Regions from separate parts of the Entomomonas asaccharolytica genome, predicted to be linked through region 2. Evidence: riboswitches for the same ligand, from Rfam matches in the RefSeq annotation. Region 2 holds a riboswitch; the other holds the start of a gene.

Region 1 (7,575 bases), 690 kb from region 2:
AGAGCTGCAACAGGACCTAAATCTAACACTAAACGCTGGATAATAAGAGTTGGTGCAGGTGTAGTAGGTATTTATTTACTGGTTTGTATAACAATAGGTATGTATTGGAGTAGTGAGCCAGAGTTGTTTTCTGTAAAGGATAATGCTCAGCAAGCCGCTATTGCTATGCAGTTAGATCCACAAAGTCTGCCAGTTGGTTTTACAACAGTAGAAACCTTAAAAAAAGTGGCTTCTACAGTTATTCATAAACCAGGTGGTTACTTAAATAATGATATGTTTCCTCCTGGAGTATGGCTTGATAATATTCCTAGCTGGGAAATAGGTGTTTTAAAACAAACACGTGATATGACATTAGCCATGCAAAGGGCTTTTTCTCGTTCTCAGTCACAATCTTCTGAAAATATTAATTTATCTAAAGCGTTTGAAAATTTTAGTACAGAACCTACACGTTGGCTATTTCCAGCGGCTGAAGAACGCTATCAAAATGGTATTAACTTTTTATCAGCTTATGAGAAACAACTGTTAAATCCTGATGATTCTAATGGTAAGTTTTATGCTAGGGCAGATAATCTTGCTGCTTGGTTAGGACTTGTGGAAACTCAATTAGGTTCAATTTCACAACGTTTATCTGCCAGTGTAGGGCAACAAAGTGTTGATTTAATGGCTAAAGATATTACTGATGATGCTTCCTCTAAGGAAAAGATTGATAAAACTCCTTGGTTACAGATTGATAATGTATTTTATGAAGCACGCGGACAAGCTTGGGCTTTGTCTCATTTATTACGTGCTGTAGAGATTGATTTCCAAGATATTCTAGTTAAAAAAGGGGCGTTGGTGAGTTTAAGACAAATTATTCGTGATTTAGAAGCAACTCAACAATCTATTTGGAGTCCTGTTATTCTGAATGGTAGTGGTTTTGGCTTTTGGGCAAATCACTCTTTGGTGATGGCAAGTTATATTTCTCGGGCAAATGCAGCAGTCATTGATTTGCGTCGTTTATTAGAACAGGGTTAAAAGCGTGGCTAAAAAATTAGCTTCTTTAGCAGATTTAGGTGGTTTAGTTTATTCAACAGATTCAGGGCGTCACTGCCCTGATTGTGGAAAACCTGTTAATCAGTGTGAATGTAAACAACAAACTGTGGTTGAAGGTGATGGTGTAGTTCGTATTCGTCGTGAGACAAAGGGCAGGGGTGGTAAAACTGTTACTACTATTACAGGTGTTCCTTTAGCAGAGGCGGAGTTAAAAGATTTAGTAACTGCCTTAAAACGTCGTTGTGGTACAGGTGGCACTTTAAAAGAAGGCATTATTGAGATTCAAGGTGAGCACGTTGAATTATTAATGCAGGAACTGATTAAACATGGTTTTAAAGTCAAAAAATCAGGGGGATAAAACCCTAAATTAATTAAGTAATAAGGGCAAGTGATGTCAACAGTTTTTAAACGTACCCGTAAAGATGATGGTAGTGAGTGGACAGTAGCTGATACTCGCAGTGTTTATGGTGTTAGGCATTGGGGTGCAGGATATTTTTCTATTGATGATCAGGGTGATTTGTTGGTTCATCCGCAAAGAAATAATATCAACCAAATTAATTTATATTCGCTGATTAATCAATTAAATGATTCTGGCTTACAGCTTCCTTTATTATTACGCTTTCCTGATATTTTACAAGATCGAGTACGTTGTCTTACAGGTGCATTTGATGAACAAATAGCTCGGTTAGACTATGCGGGAAAATATACAGCCGTTTATCCTATTAAAGTAAATCAACAAGAAGCTGTGGTAGCAAATATTATTGCTACAGAGCATGTATCTATTGGTCTTGAAGCAGGTTCCAAACCTGAGTTAATGGCTGTGTTAGCTTTAGCTCCGAAGGGCAGCACTATTGTTTGTAATGGTTATAAAGATCGTGAGTTTATACGATTGGCTCTGATGGGTAAAAAATTAGGCCACAATGTTTTTATTGTGATTGAGAAAGAATCAGAAGTACCTTTTGTTATTGAGGAATCTAAAGCCTTAGCAGTAGAACCACAGATTGGTTTACGTGTACGTTTATCTTCTTTAGCTTCAAGCAAATGGGCTGATACAGGGGGAGATAAGTCTAAATTTGGTTTATCTGCTGCGCAAATTTTAACCGTTGTTAAAAGATTTTCTGACGCAGGATTAGCACAAGGCATTCGCCTAATGCATTTTCATATGGGATCGCAAATTTCTAACCTTGCTGATTATCGACGTGGTTTTAGAGAGGCTATTCGTTATTATGGCGAATTACGTAATTTAGGATTACCTGTCGATTATATAGATATTGGCGGTGGTTTAGGCGTAGATTATGATGGTACACATTCTCGTAATGACAGTTCTATTAACTATGACATTGAGGACTATGCGGCAAGTGTAGTGGCAATGATTAAAGAGTTTTGTGATCTACAAAAGTTACCACATCCTAATATTATGTCTGAAAGTGGTCGAGCGATTACAGCCCACCATGCAGTATTAGTGGTTAATGTTACAGATGTAGAAAAACATAACGATCAACCACCCACCATTGATAATTTACATGAGCAACCTGAAATTATTCAACAGTTAATGGAGTTGTTGTTACCTACTGATTCTGAAATGGTAACAGAAACTTATTGGCGTGCAGTGCATTTAATTGAGGAAGCATCTGCCCAATATTCTGTGGGTAAATTAAATATGGCGCAAAAGGCCATTGCAGAACAATGTTATTATGCTATTTGTCGCCGCTTATCTGACCAATTAAAAGCACGCCAAAAATCTCATCGTCCTGTGATGGATGAATTAAATGATAAATTGGCGGATAAATATATCTGTAATTTTTCTGTTTTTCAAAGTCTACCTGATACATGGGCGATTGATCAGATATTGCCTACTGTTCCTCTACAACGTCTTACTGAAGAACCTTTACGACGTGCAGTGTTACAAGATTTAACCTGTGATTCTGATGGCAAATTACAGCGTTATATTGATGAGCAAAGCATTGAAAATACAATGCCAGTACATGAAATAACAGAAGGTGAAGAATATCTTATTGGCATTTTTTTAGTAGGTGCTTATCAAGAGATTTTGGGGGATATGCATAACTTGTTTGGTGATACTGACTCAGTAAATATCTATCAAAATGCTGATGGCAGTATTCAATATTCAGGTATTGAAACCCACGATACCATTGAGGATATGTTGCGTTATGTGCATATGTCACCTGAAAAGCTGATTAATCTCTATCGAGATAAGGTGGGAAATGCACATTTAACACCATCTGAGCGTAATCAATATTTGGATGCTTTTCGTTTAGGATTAACCCGCTCATCTTATTTAGCTGACTAAAGAGTAAACAATATAATAATATTGCTTGTAACTTGTAACATTATATTTTAATGTAAGCAACTGATTTTGCGTTAGGAAGTGGGAAACAGGTGATTTCATTATAATCCTGTGCTGCCCCCGCAACGGTAATTGATAGCTAAAAATTAGCACTGCCCTCTAGTATAACCACTGTAATTTTTATGGGAAGGTGGAGTAAGCAGATCATAAGCCCGGAGACCGCCCTAAATTACTTATTTCATAGGTATAACGCAATTTACTACTGGTGTAGCGGAGGGTTCCACCAGCAGCTAGGGTTTATGCTGCCTGTTTTACCCTCCTCAAAAGCCTAATTATACTTTTGAGGGTTATATGAAATTATCTTGTCTATCAGTATCCATTCTATTGATATCAACCAGCTCTGTATTTGCACAAGAAACCACTAATAAAGAGTCTTTCGCTGATGCTTTAAAATTAGATACCATTGTGGTGACAGCTAATAGGGATATTCAACCACGAGAACAAACCAATGCTGCAATAACCGTATTTACTAGAACGGATATTGATCGTTTACAGCCATCTTCGGTAGTAGATTTATTAAACAAAGTACCAGGTGTACAAATCACTCAATCAGGAGGCAAGGGGAGTACCACAGGGGTATTCTTACGTGGCACAAAAACAGCACAAACGCTAGTATTGATTGATGGGCAAAGAGTTAACACATTAACAAATGGCGGTGCTTCACTACAATACCTTGCTATCGATCAAATAGAGCGAGTGGAAGTGTTGCGTGGCTCTCGTTCTGCAATCTATGGTGCCGATGCTATTGGTGGTGTTATTCAAATTTTTACCCGTCGTGCAGATGGTGATGGATTAAATGCAAGATTACGTGTTGCAGCTGGTAACCGTAGCACATGGGAACGCAGTTTAGGTCTTTCAGGTGGTAATAAGCAAACAAAGTTTAGTTTAAATACCGCATTAAATGAGACACAAGGAATAGACAGAACAAGAAAATCATTTAGTTCAGATAAAGATCATGATGCTTACCGCAATAAATCATTGAGTTTTACCATAAGCCATCAATTAACGGATGATCTCGAATTAGGTTTTAATACTTTAAATCAACGAGGTAGAACTGAATATGATAATCCTTTTGGCTCTGGATGGCCTGCTACAGGAACAAAACCTTATTTTGATTTTGTAACCAATAGTTCTTCAGCCTATGTTAATTTTAATGTTAATGACTTTTGGACAACACGTTTAGAAGCAGGCCATGCTGAAGACAAAATAAAAGGTCGGGATAAGTTAGATAAAGGTATTTTTGCTAGTTATGACTATAATATCTATCGTGATTCTGCTACATGGTTAAATACGTTTAATTTAGATACTAAAAATTCTGTACTAATTGGCCTTGATTATTTAAATGATAAATTACATAGTGATCGTAATAACGCTTATGCAAGAACTAGTCGCTGGAATAGAGCAGGGTTTATTCAATACAATTATCAAGGTGATATTGTTTTTACTGAGATAGGTTTACGTTACGATAAAAGCCAACAATATGGCAGTAAAAACACATGGAATGCGAGTTTAGGTTTTCATATTAATCCTGATAATCAGTTAATTTTTTCTTATGCAGAAGGGTTTCGTGTACCAACATTCAATGATGCATATGCTCCATCAGGGTGGGGGGCAAATCCTAATTTAAAACCAGAACAATCTAAAAGCTATGAAGTTCAGTGGCGTAGTCAATTGGCTGAAAAAACTCGCTTAGAAGCCTCAATATATCGTACGACTATTCGCGATATGATCGTATATGTATCTGATCCTATTACCTATACAGGTATGAATTATAATGTTGAAAAAGCAAGAATTAATGGTTTTGAAGCCACTTTAAACCAAGAAATAGCAGGTTGGAATGGTGCGCTTGGAGTAAGTATTATAGATCCTAGAGATGCAAAGACAGGCAAGACATTACAAAATAGAGCAAGACGTACACTTAATTTAGATATAGATCGCCAATTTGGTGATTTTGCTATTGGCGCTAGCTGGTTAGCTGTTAGTTCGAGTTATGGTGATGCAGCCAATAATATAAATATACCAGGTTATGGTTTATTGGGTATAAGAGGCAGTTGGCAAGCAACGCCTGAAATTAAATTTGATGCAAAAATAGATAATCTTTTAGATAAATCTTATTATCGTAATATATACACTTATAACTCACAAAATTATGGTTATAGGGAAGAGGGTATTACAGCAATGCTCGGTGTAACTTGGACACCTAAATTATTTTAATCAATAAAAAAGCGACCTATTGAGGTCGCTTTTTTTAGCTAATATTTACTATTTTTTCTGCCATTTACCACCAACATTAATATATTGTCCTGCTGGTGTTTTCTCTTGCGCTTTTTGGCCTGCCATAACCTCAACATCATTTAATGTAATACCATTTTTCTTGGCTAAATTTTGGTATTCTTTTTTACGTGCATCATTAATCAATTGAGTAATGACAGCTGCGTTACCTTCATTTTTTACAATACCAAGATAGCCATTGGCCATTTCACCTACTTGTCCACTGGCTTTAGCTTGCCCTAAAGCGCTCATGGCTTCATTTAAGTTCATTGCAGCAACAGGTAGTGATAAAGTGGCTGCTAATAGTGACATGGTGATTGCTTTACGTAAATTCATGTAAGTCTCCTTAGAATAGACCACTTGAGCTGTTAAGAATATTATCAAGTTCTTTATCTACTTTAATATAAATTTCATGTTGAATTTTAACATTCAAATTAATATTAATAGGCTCACTAGGCGCTTCCACTTTAACGGTAGGTGTACAAGCTGCTAAAAAACCAGTTAACAGAATAGAAATGCTGAGTAGTCCTATTCGCATGATATCCCCTTTAATTTTTAAAATATAATTTTGCCATCATAACGACCTTTCTTAGTTTTTACTAGATCGTTGTTGTAAACGTTTTTGTACACGATCTCGAATGGTTTCACTGACTCGATCACTTAATTGCAAGGTTGTCATTAATGCAGGAATATCTTCTTCTAAGGTAATATTCAAATTAATAAGTTGTCCATTTTTTACATTAGGGTTTCTACCACTGATCTGTAATCCAAGAGTAGCTGTACCTTGGTCATAAGAAACTTGGCTATTTAATATTGTGTATTGAAAGTTTTCTAATGCTTCTGTGACTAACTGCATACTAGGGTTATTTTGTCCCATTGCTTTAATAGAGGGGGAGTCAAATTTGATAAAGCCAGCTTTGCGAGCCTCTAATTTACCTTCTTTTACCTCTATGCCATTTTTACTGATAATAATGGGTAATTTGCCATCTAATATTCCTTCTCCATCAAGTCCTTCGGTAGGATAAGCTTTTAATATATCAGTGAGTTGTAAGTCTTTTATTTGCAAGTTTAGTTGTTGTGGTAGTTTAGCTAAGTTTAACTGGCCTGGCTTTAACCATACTTCTCCCGTAAACATACCTAACTCCATTTTTGTCCAATTTACGGTACCTTGAAGCAAGTTATTAAGCGTGGCTGTATAATCACCTTTAAACTGGGCAGGTCCCATAATAATACCAGGATTAGCTTCAGTTAATGTGAGGTCTGTAGAGCTTATTTTTAGTCGATTATTTTGTAAATCAATGGTTGCTGATCCTGATAGGTCTGTAAATTCACTACGATCAAAAATACCCGAAAGACCACTAAACTTAGCAGTAGCATTGGTTTTTAATAAGCCGTTAGCAAGGGGTATAGTAACCGAACCATTAAGATTTATTTTACCTGTAGCTATTTCTAATAGTTCAGGCCAATCTTTAAATGTTTTTGCAAACATATTAGAGGTTCTAAAAAAAAGATCTGGCGTTTTTGCAGTAATAGCTAATTGTTTAGTGTAATCAGTTTTTACAGTTATATCAGCTGATAGATCAGCACCATTATTAATTTTTCCTGTGAAGCTCATTTGTGTTAAATCAGCCACTAGCTGACCTGTTAATCGCCAACTAATAGATTTTAACATTGCATGAATTAATGAAGAGGCAGATATTATAATAGGGCTGCTAGCTGTTACTTTGATATTGTCTTTATCTTCATAATTAATAGTTGTTATTAAATTGCTAGCAACTATCTGCAAGTTTTTAGCACCAATTTCTTTACTCGTTACTTGTGCTAGTGTAATTACTGACGTTTTATCAAAAGCGATGGTTGTTTGTTTAGTATTTACTGTAGCTTTAAAAGGTAATGATAGGCGT
Region 2 (7,575 bases):
CGCAGGCAAAAAAGTTGCTTTTGTATCCTTAGGCGATGTCATGCTCTACAGCACATGGGTAAGTATTTTAGAACGCTTACCTGATGGTTTAGATATAGAAATTATCCCTGGTATTACCTCATTTGCTCTAATTGCCGCCAAAACAAAACGCCCGTTAGCAATGGAAACCCAATCCTTAGTAGTGATGTCTTGTACTGTAGGTAAAGAAATACTAGCCCAAGCACTACAACAACATTCAAGCCTAGTACTAATGAAAGCCGCCTCTTGCCTACCTGATGTAAAAGCATTAATTGAAGAATTAGGGTTATTAGATTATGCGGTATTAGTATCTGATGCTTCCCTAACTTCTGAAAAGCAATACCGTAATTTAAAAGATATTCCAGCCGATGAAAAACTACCTTACTTTACTACTATTTTGGTGAATAAGCAGTGGAGTAAAAGCTAAATATGTTATTTAATGTCTATCTATATATTATTTTTGGATAGGTAAATAATGGAAAAGTATTGGATTGTTGCTCTTGGGGAGACTTATCATATAGCGACTAGTGAAGGTTTTCTATGGTCACCAAAACTAACTAAAGCTGGTAGAAGAAACGTTGGTTATGAGAATATGAATGTTGCTCAAGTTGGCGATATTGTTTTTACTTGCGTAGATCAACATATCAAAGATATTGGCATTGTAATACAATCATCTTATTCTCGAGTTGCCCCAGAGTATTCAACATTTAATAACTGGGCTAATATGGATGGCCATGCTTTAAGAATAGATTGGTTTCATCCCAAACAAGATATTTTTCTAAAAAATTATATAGATTTAATAAATAAAATTAACTCATCACCTTCACCTTTTGTTAAACAAAAAAATAAAAGTGAACTAAGTACAATTGGGTTAAAACAACAATATTTGATAGAGATCTCTAAGGAATATGCAAATTTTTTCTTTGAAAAATTGTCCATTGAAAATAAAGTTAATGATATTAAATTAGAGTTAGATAAATTATTAGTGCAAGAAATAGTTGAAAAAGATACTTCTGCCATACCAGTTAATACAACTAAAAAAGCACTAGTTGATATTAGGACAGCACAGTTAAAATTTACTGAAAACCTATTAAAAATTGAGAAAGTTTGTCGAGTAACAAATACATTGTATGATTTCGATAAAATAAAAGATAGATACTTAATAGCTAGTCATATTAAACGCTGGGTAGATTGTACCAGAGAGGAAAGAGTTGATGGTAATAATGGTTTACTTTTAGCTCCTCATATTGATTACTTATTTGATAGATATTTAATAAGTTTTCAGAAAGATGGAACTATGTTGATTTCTGAGATAGTCAAAAAAGATGCCATTTTTGAAAAATGGAATATTATAGAAAAAAATGTTGGTTGTTTTAGTGATAAACAAGATTTTTATTTAAAAGATCATAGAGATAAGTTTTTTAAAAAGCAAAAAGAAAGTTAAAACTAAAGGTCTTTAATTTATACTAGTAGATATATGTTTATATTTGATCGCTTTAATGCAGAGCTAAAGTAAATATAAGTACTTAGATAGATTACGTGTATAGACTTTATCAGATCAGTGATAAGAGTTATTTTGAAATGATTATTAATTATCTTTAAAGTTAATTTAACTAAGCCATTACCTAAATCAATCTTTACTCAAATTCACATTTACCTGCTAGAAAAAAGGGCATAGACTTTTGCCTAAATTGTAGTCAAATATAGCATTTATGCTAAGGAAGCAGGTGTAATTCCTGCGCAGCCCCCGCTGCTGTAAGGTGGACGATTCTGTTATAACCACTGAGGAAACTCGGGAAGGAACAGAAGAGGATGAAGCTAAGCCAGAAGACCTATTTGATTACAGAAGAATACCCCCTTCGGTGGGAAGGGTTATATCTATGAAATAATTTATTTTATCTATATAACCTTACTTGCATGAAGCGAGGGATATTTGTTACCTAACAAATTAAGGTTATAACGATGAATATCAGATTCAAGCGTTTATCAGTAATTGGCGGGGTGGCCTTACTGATATTATTTCCGCAACAAGCTTTTGCAATGCATATTATGGAAGGGTTTTTACCCCCACTTTGGGCTGGTACTTGGTGGGCAATTTATATTCCTTTTCTAATTCTGGGCATCTATCAATTAAAGAAAATATCTATGGGTAGTACTGATAAAAAAGTATTACTAGCACTTTGTGCTGCTTTTGTGTTTGTACTGTCTTCTTTAAAAATGCCATCTGTCACAGGTAGCTGCTCACACCCTACGGGCGTTGGCTTAGGGGTGGTGATGTTTGGCCCTTGGGTAATGGCTGTGTTAGCAGGTATTGTGTTGTTATTCCAAGCTTTGTTTTTAGCTCATGGCGGGTTAACTACGTTAGGCGCTAACGGTATGTCAATGGCGGTATTTGGGCCTGTGGTTGGTTATTACATTTGGCGAATCTCCTGTAAGTTTAAAATTCGTAAAGATGTAGGGGTATTTTTATGTGCCTTTACAGCCGATATTGTCACTTACTTTGTCACTTCTATTCAGTTAGCAGGCGCTTTCCCTGACCCACAGTTAGGTTTTTTGGCTGCTGCTACTAAATTTATGAGTATTTTCTGCTTAACGCAAATCCCTATTGCTATTGCTGAGGGGTTATTAACAGTTATTATTTATAATGTTATTACTGAGCGTAAAATTGCACCAGTTGGGGGCTTTACACAATGAAAAAGAATCTATTGTTATTAACCATTGTGGTAATTATGTGTTTAGTCCCTTTCTTTTTGCCTGCTAATAAAGGGGCAGAGTTTAGCGGTGCAGATGGTCAAGCAGAGGAGGCTATTACTCAAAGCCATCCTGATTATGAACCATGGTTTGAGTCTTTCTTTGAGCCTGCTAGTGGCGAAGTAGAAAGTTTACTATTTACCTTACAAGGCTCTATTGGCACAGGGATAATTTGCTATATTTTAGGCTTTTATCGTGGTAGAAGGCCAAAGACTGATGTTAGAAATTGATCATTATGCCTATCAAAGCCGCTGGCGTGAAATAAATCCGCTAACTAAAGGGTTAGCTTATATTGTTTTATTGCTAGTGGCTTTGTGTTCAATATGGTTTGTACAATTAATTATTTTAGTTGTACTAGCACCTATCACTTGTTATGTTACACGGATTAGTTTTAGTAAATACTGTAAATGGATGATGGTTCCTTTTGCTTTTCTAATGGTAAGTGTAGCAGGTATTTTATTATCTTTTGACTGGAGTAATAGTAAGCTGTTAGCCAGCTTTCATATTGGTTCACTTTATATTGGGGTAAGTGCCGAGTCCTTATGGGTAGCACAAAATGCTTTTTTCCGAAGCTTATCTTGTTTAGCTATTACTTATTTATTTGTATTAACTACTCCCTTTGACCAGTTAATTCAAATTGGTAAAAAAATCCATATGCCGAAAGCATTGTTGGAAATTATTTTACTCACCTATCGCTTTATATTTATCTTTTTAGATGAAGTGGCAGCCATCAAGCGTGCCCAAACATTACGTTTTGGTTATATCTCACCTAGAACCAGTTATCGCTCTTTGGGTATGTTGATAACCATGTTACTAAGCCGAGTTTTAACCCGTTATAGCCAAATGACTATAGCCCTAGAAACTAAGTTATTTAGGGGTGATTTTCACCTTTAAGGTTGGAATAGAAGTATATGTTATCAACAAACAATGTTAGTTTTAAATATGAGCAAGGTGACTGGGCGTTAGAGGATATTAGCTTAAATTTATCATCAGGTAAGGTAACAGGGCTGATTGGTGCCAATGGTTCAGGCAAATCTACTTTATTTATGATCTTGCTGGGTATTTTAAAGCCTAATGCAGGTGAAGTGTGTTGGAATGGCAAACCCATCAGTTATAAAAAGCAAGATTTATATCAATTACGGCAAAATGTATCAATTGTTTTTCAAGATCCAGATCAGCAGATTTTTTATACCGATATACGCAGTGATATTGCGTTTAGTTTACGCAATTTAGGGGTGGCTGAAGATGAAATTACTAGGCGCGTTAATAATGCTTTAGCATTAGTAGATGCGCAACATTTTGCAGATCAACCTATTCAATATTTAAGCTTTGGACAGAAGAAGCGGGTGGCTATTGCAGGTGCTTTGGTATTAGATGCGCCTTGTATTTTATTGGATGAGCCTACCGCAGGTTTAGACCCAATGGGGCGACAACATATTATTGAGATTTTGCAAAGGGTAGTAGCAGAAGGCAAACAAGTAGTTATTTCTAGCCATGATATTGATTTGATTTACCAAGTATGCGATGAGGTTTATGTACTAGATCGAGGCCACTTATTAACCCATGGTGCTACGCAAGAGGTATTTTTGCAGAGTGATTTAATCAAGCAAGCAGGGCTAGTACAGCCATGGTTGATACGTTTACATACTGAAAAAGGTTTGCCATTGTATCGTACTGAGCAGGATTTTTTTGAGCAAAGTAATTTAACAGAAGTGGTTAAATAAGAGAGTTAAAAATGATTAATGGGCATGGTGATGATGGTTATCAGTATCCAATAATTACAGCTAATTTTAGCTCTAATGTTTATCACCAATCGGATTTATCAGGTTTAGAACAATACCTAGCACAGCATATTGAGGCTATTTATAGTTATCCCGAGCCTGATGCAGTTTCTATTAGAAAGTTATTAGCAGAGCAGGCTAATATTACCGATAGTTGTATTTCTGTTACTAATGGAGCAACAGAGGCAATTTACCTTATTGCGCAAGCGTTTGTTGGTAGTAAAACGACTATTGCATCGCCTGTATTTAGTGAATATGCGGATGCTTGTGAGATACACCAACACCAACTACAACATGTTTTTAATATAAGCGATATTCCTGCTGAAACAGAATTATGTTGGTTATGTAGCCCTAATAATCCAACGGGTGAAGTTTATTCGGAACAGCAATTACTTACCTTATTTAAGCAATATCCAACAACGTATTTTGTAATTGATCAATCCTATGCAGCCTTTGCAGAAAATGCATTATTAGCCATTGATAAAGTGATTCAATACCCTAATGTAATAGTGTTGCATTCTATGACTAAGAAGTTTGCTATCCCAGGTTTACGACTGGGTTATTTAGTAGCTAATAGTGATTTAATAGCACGTATTAATTATTTTCGAATGCCTTGGTCCGTCAATAGTTTAGCCATAGTGGCAGGCAAATATTTATTACAACATGCTAATGAATTACAGGTTTATTTATTAACCTTATTGCAACAAACCAAGCAATTACAGCAAGCCTTAGCAGCCTTTAAGCAACTACAGGTTTTACCTACGCAAACCCATTACTTTTTAGTGAAATTATTAAATGGTAAAAGTGCTGCTGAATTAAAAAATTATTTAGCCAATAAACATCATTTATTAATTCGTGACGCGGCTAATTTTGTGGGATTAGATCAATATTATTTTAGAGTAGCTAGTCAGAGTGTAGCGCAAAATAATCAGTTAGTGGCCGCCATTGGTGAATGGCTAACAGAGCAACAGTGATGAAAAAAATAACCTTAGTAACAGGTGGTCAACGGTCAGGCAAAAGTAGTTTTGCTGAAAAGTTAGCATTATCGTTAAGCGCTAATCCTATCTATATCGCCACTTCTCGCGTTTGGGATGAAGAATATAGGCAACGTATTCAAAGGCACCAATTAGCACGTGGTAATGAATGGGTAAATATTGAAGAAGAAAAAAAATTATCACAGCATAATGTTATTAATAAAGTGGTGCTAGTTGATTGCGTTACCTTATGGGCTACCAATTATTTTTTTGATTTAGACAGTAATATTGAACAAGCATTAACTGAGCTTAAGCAAGAGTTTGATTTGTTTACGCAACAAGATGCGCAGTTTATTTTTGTGACTAATGAAATTGGTTTAGGTGGTACGCCAGAAAATACCTTACAAAGAAAGTTTACCGATTTATTAGGTTGGTTAAATCAATATATTGCAGAGCAGGCCGACGAAGTTTATTTCAGTGTTTCGGGCATACCGATGAAAATTAAGGGGTAGTTATGAGAAGTTTTGTAATTAATAAACCAGATGAAGTGATTTGCTCCTTGCTACAAGATAAGATTGATAATCTTGCTAAACCAAAGGGTTCGTTAGGACTATTAGAAAAAATAGCTAAGCAAGTAGGCACTATTCAACAAAGCCTATCGCCCCAATTAACTAATCCTCATCATATTTTATTTGCAGCGGATCATGGTATTGCTGAGTCTGGTGTAAGCCCTTCACCTAAATCTATCACTTGGCAACAAGCCCTTAATTTTGTGGAAGGTGGTGGTGGCATTAATATTTTTGTACGGCAAAATGGTTTTAAACTGCTAGTGGTCGATGCAGGTGTTGATTACGATTTTGAGGCAGATACGGGCATTATTGATCGTAAAATTAGTAAAGGTACAGCTAATTTTCTTTATGAAGCAGCTATGACAGAACAGCAAATGGAACAGGCGATTAACACAGGGGTGGAACTCGTAGAGCAATGCCAGCAAGCAGGCTGTAATATTATATCTTTTGGAGAATTAGGCATTGCTAATACCTCGCCATCTTCTATTTGGATGAGCTATCTAACAGGTATTGATTTAAAACAATGTGTGGGTGCAGGCTCAGGTTGGGCTTCTGAGGGTACTTTGCGTAAATATCAAGTATTGCAACAAGCGGTAGATAACTATCAGGGTGATAGTTCAGCACTGGATATTATGCGTTATTTTGGTGGTTATGAAATGGTGATGACGGTAGGTGCCATGTTACGAGCTGCCGAATTAGCGATGATTATTTTGGTGGATGGTTTTATTATGACCAACTGCATTTTAATGGCAGCTAAGTTTTATCCTAATATTATTAATTATGCAATTTTTGGTCATCAAGGTGAGGAAACAGGTCATAAACTATTGTTAGATTATATGGGTGTGCAATCATTATTGCAGTTGCAATTTAGACTAGGAGAGGGGACGGGTGCAGTCTGCGCCTTTCCACTAGTTGATTCTGCAGTGCGAATGATGAATGAAATGAAATCTTTTGCCAAGGCGGAAGTTACTCCGATTACCAAATGCTAGCCTTTACTGCGATTATTATATTTTTTACTCGATTGCCTTTTTTTAGGAATCGAATGATTCCTGATGAATACTTTAAAAATATTATCTACTATTGGTCAATGGCGGGTTGGTTAACTGCCTCTGTAATGATGCTGGTACTGTATTTAAGTAGCTTGTTATTTCCTATATCAGTGGCTGTTATGCTAGCCATAGCCAGTAGATTATTACTAACAGGCGCATTACACGAAGATGGTTTAGCTGATTTCTTTGATGGCTTTGGTGGTGGTATTTCCAAAGAGCGTATATTAGCTATTATGAAAGATAGCCATATAGGCTGTTATGGTGTATTGGGTTTAATTATCTATTTTTTATTACTTTTTTCTTTACTAAGTGCTTTGCCCGTGTATTTGGCTTGTGTTGCTATTTTAGTGGCTGATCCATTTTGTAAAGGGTTGTCGTCTTTTATTACGGTGCGTTTAAGCTATGCTCGTACGGCAGAAACCAGTAAAGTAAA

Evidence for each region. A riboswitch is a leader RNA that binds a small molecule or an ion and turns the genes downstream of it on or off. The one in region 2 is predicted to bind cobalamin.
Region 1: another riboswitch for cobalamin. It lies ahead of JHT90_RS07585 (TonB-dependent receptor plug domain-containing protein); the one in region 2 lies ahead of JHT90_RS04285 (energy-coupling factor ABC transporter permease).

Annotation. Positions count from the first base shown of each region.
Region 1 is NZ_CP067393.1:1,637,385-1,644,959, forward strand. Features, by position in the region: gene JHT90_RS07570 (DUF2333 family protein) at 1-1,014, shown strand, start outside; gene JHT90_RS07575 (translation initiation factor Sui1) at 1,019-1,390, shown strand; gene speA (arginine decarboxylase) at 1,424-3,343, shown strand; cobalamin riboswitch at 3,377-3,581, shown strand; gene JHT90_RS07585 (TonB-dependent receptor plug domain-containing protein) at 3,692-5,614, shown strand; gene JHT90_RS07590 (YdbL family protein) at 5,663-6,007, opposite strand; gene JHT90_RS07595 (YnbE family lipoprotein) at 6,018-6,209, opposite strand; gene JHT90_RS07600 (YdbH domain-containing protein) at 6,261-7,575, opposite strand, start outside.
Region 2 is NZ_CP067393.1:946,053-953,627, forward strand. Features, by position in the region: gene JHT90_RS04275 (cobalt-factor II C(20)-methyltransferase) at 1-445, shown strand, start outside; gene JHT90_RS04280 (HNH endonuclease signature motif containing protein) at 494-1,462, shown strand; cobalamin riboswitch at 1,701-1,872, shown strand; gene JHT90_RS04285 (energy-coupling factor ABC transporter permease) at 1,981-2,712, shown strand; gene JHT90_RS04290 (energy-coupling factor ABC transporter substrate-binding protein) at 2,709-2,999, shown strand; gene cbiQ (cobalt ECF transporter T component CbiQ) at 2,986-3,663, shown strand; gene JHT90_RS04300 (ATP-binding cassette domain-containing protein) at 3,681-4,493, shown strand; gene JHT90_RS04305 (aminotransferase class I/II-fold pyridoxal phosphate-dependent enzyme) at 4,505-5,524, shown strand; gene cobU (bifunctional adenosylcobinamide kinase/adenosylcobinamide-phosphate guanylyltransferase) at 5,524-6,036, shown strand; gene cobT (nicotinate-nucleotide--dimethylbenzimidazole phosphoribosyltransferase) at 6,039-7,082, shown strand; gene JHT90_RS04320 (adenosylcobinamide-GDP ribazoletransferase) at 7,136-7,575, shown strand, end outside.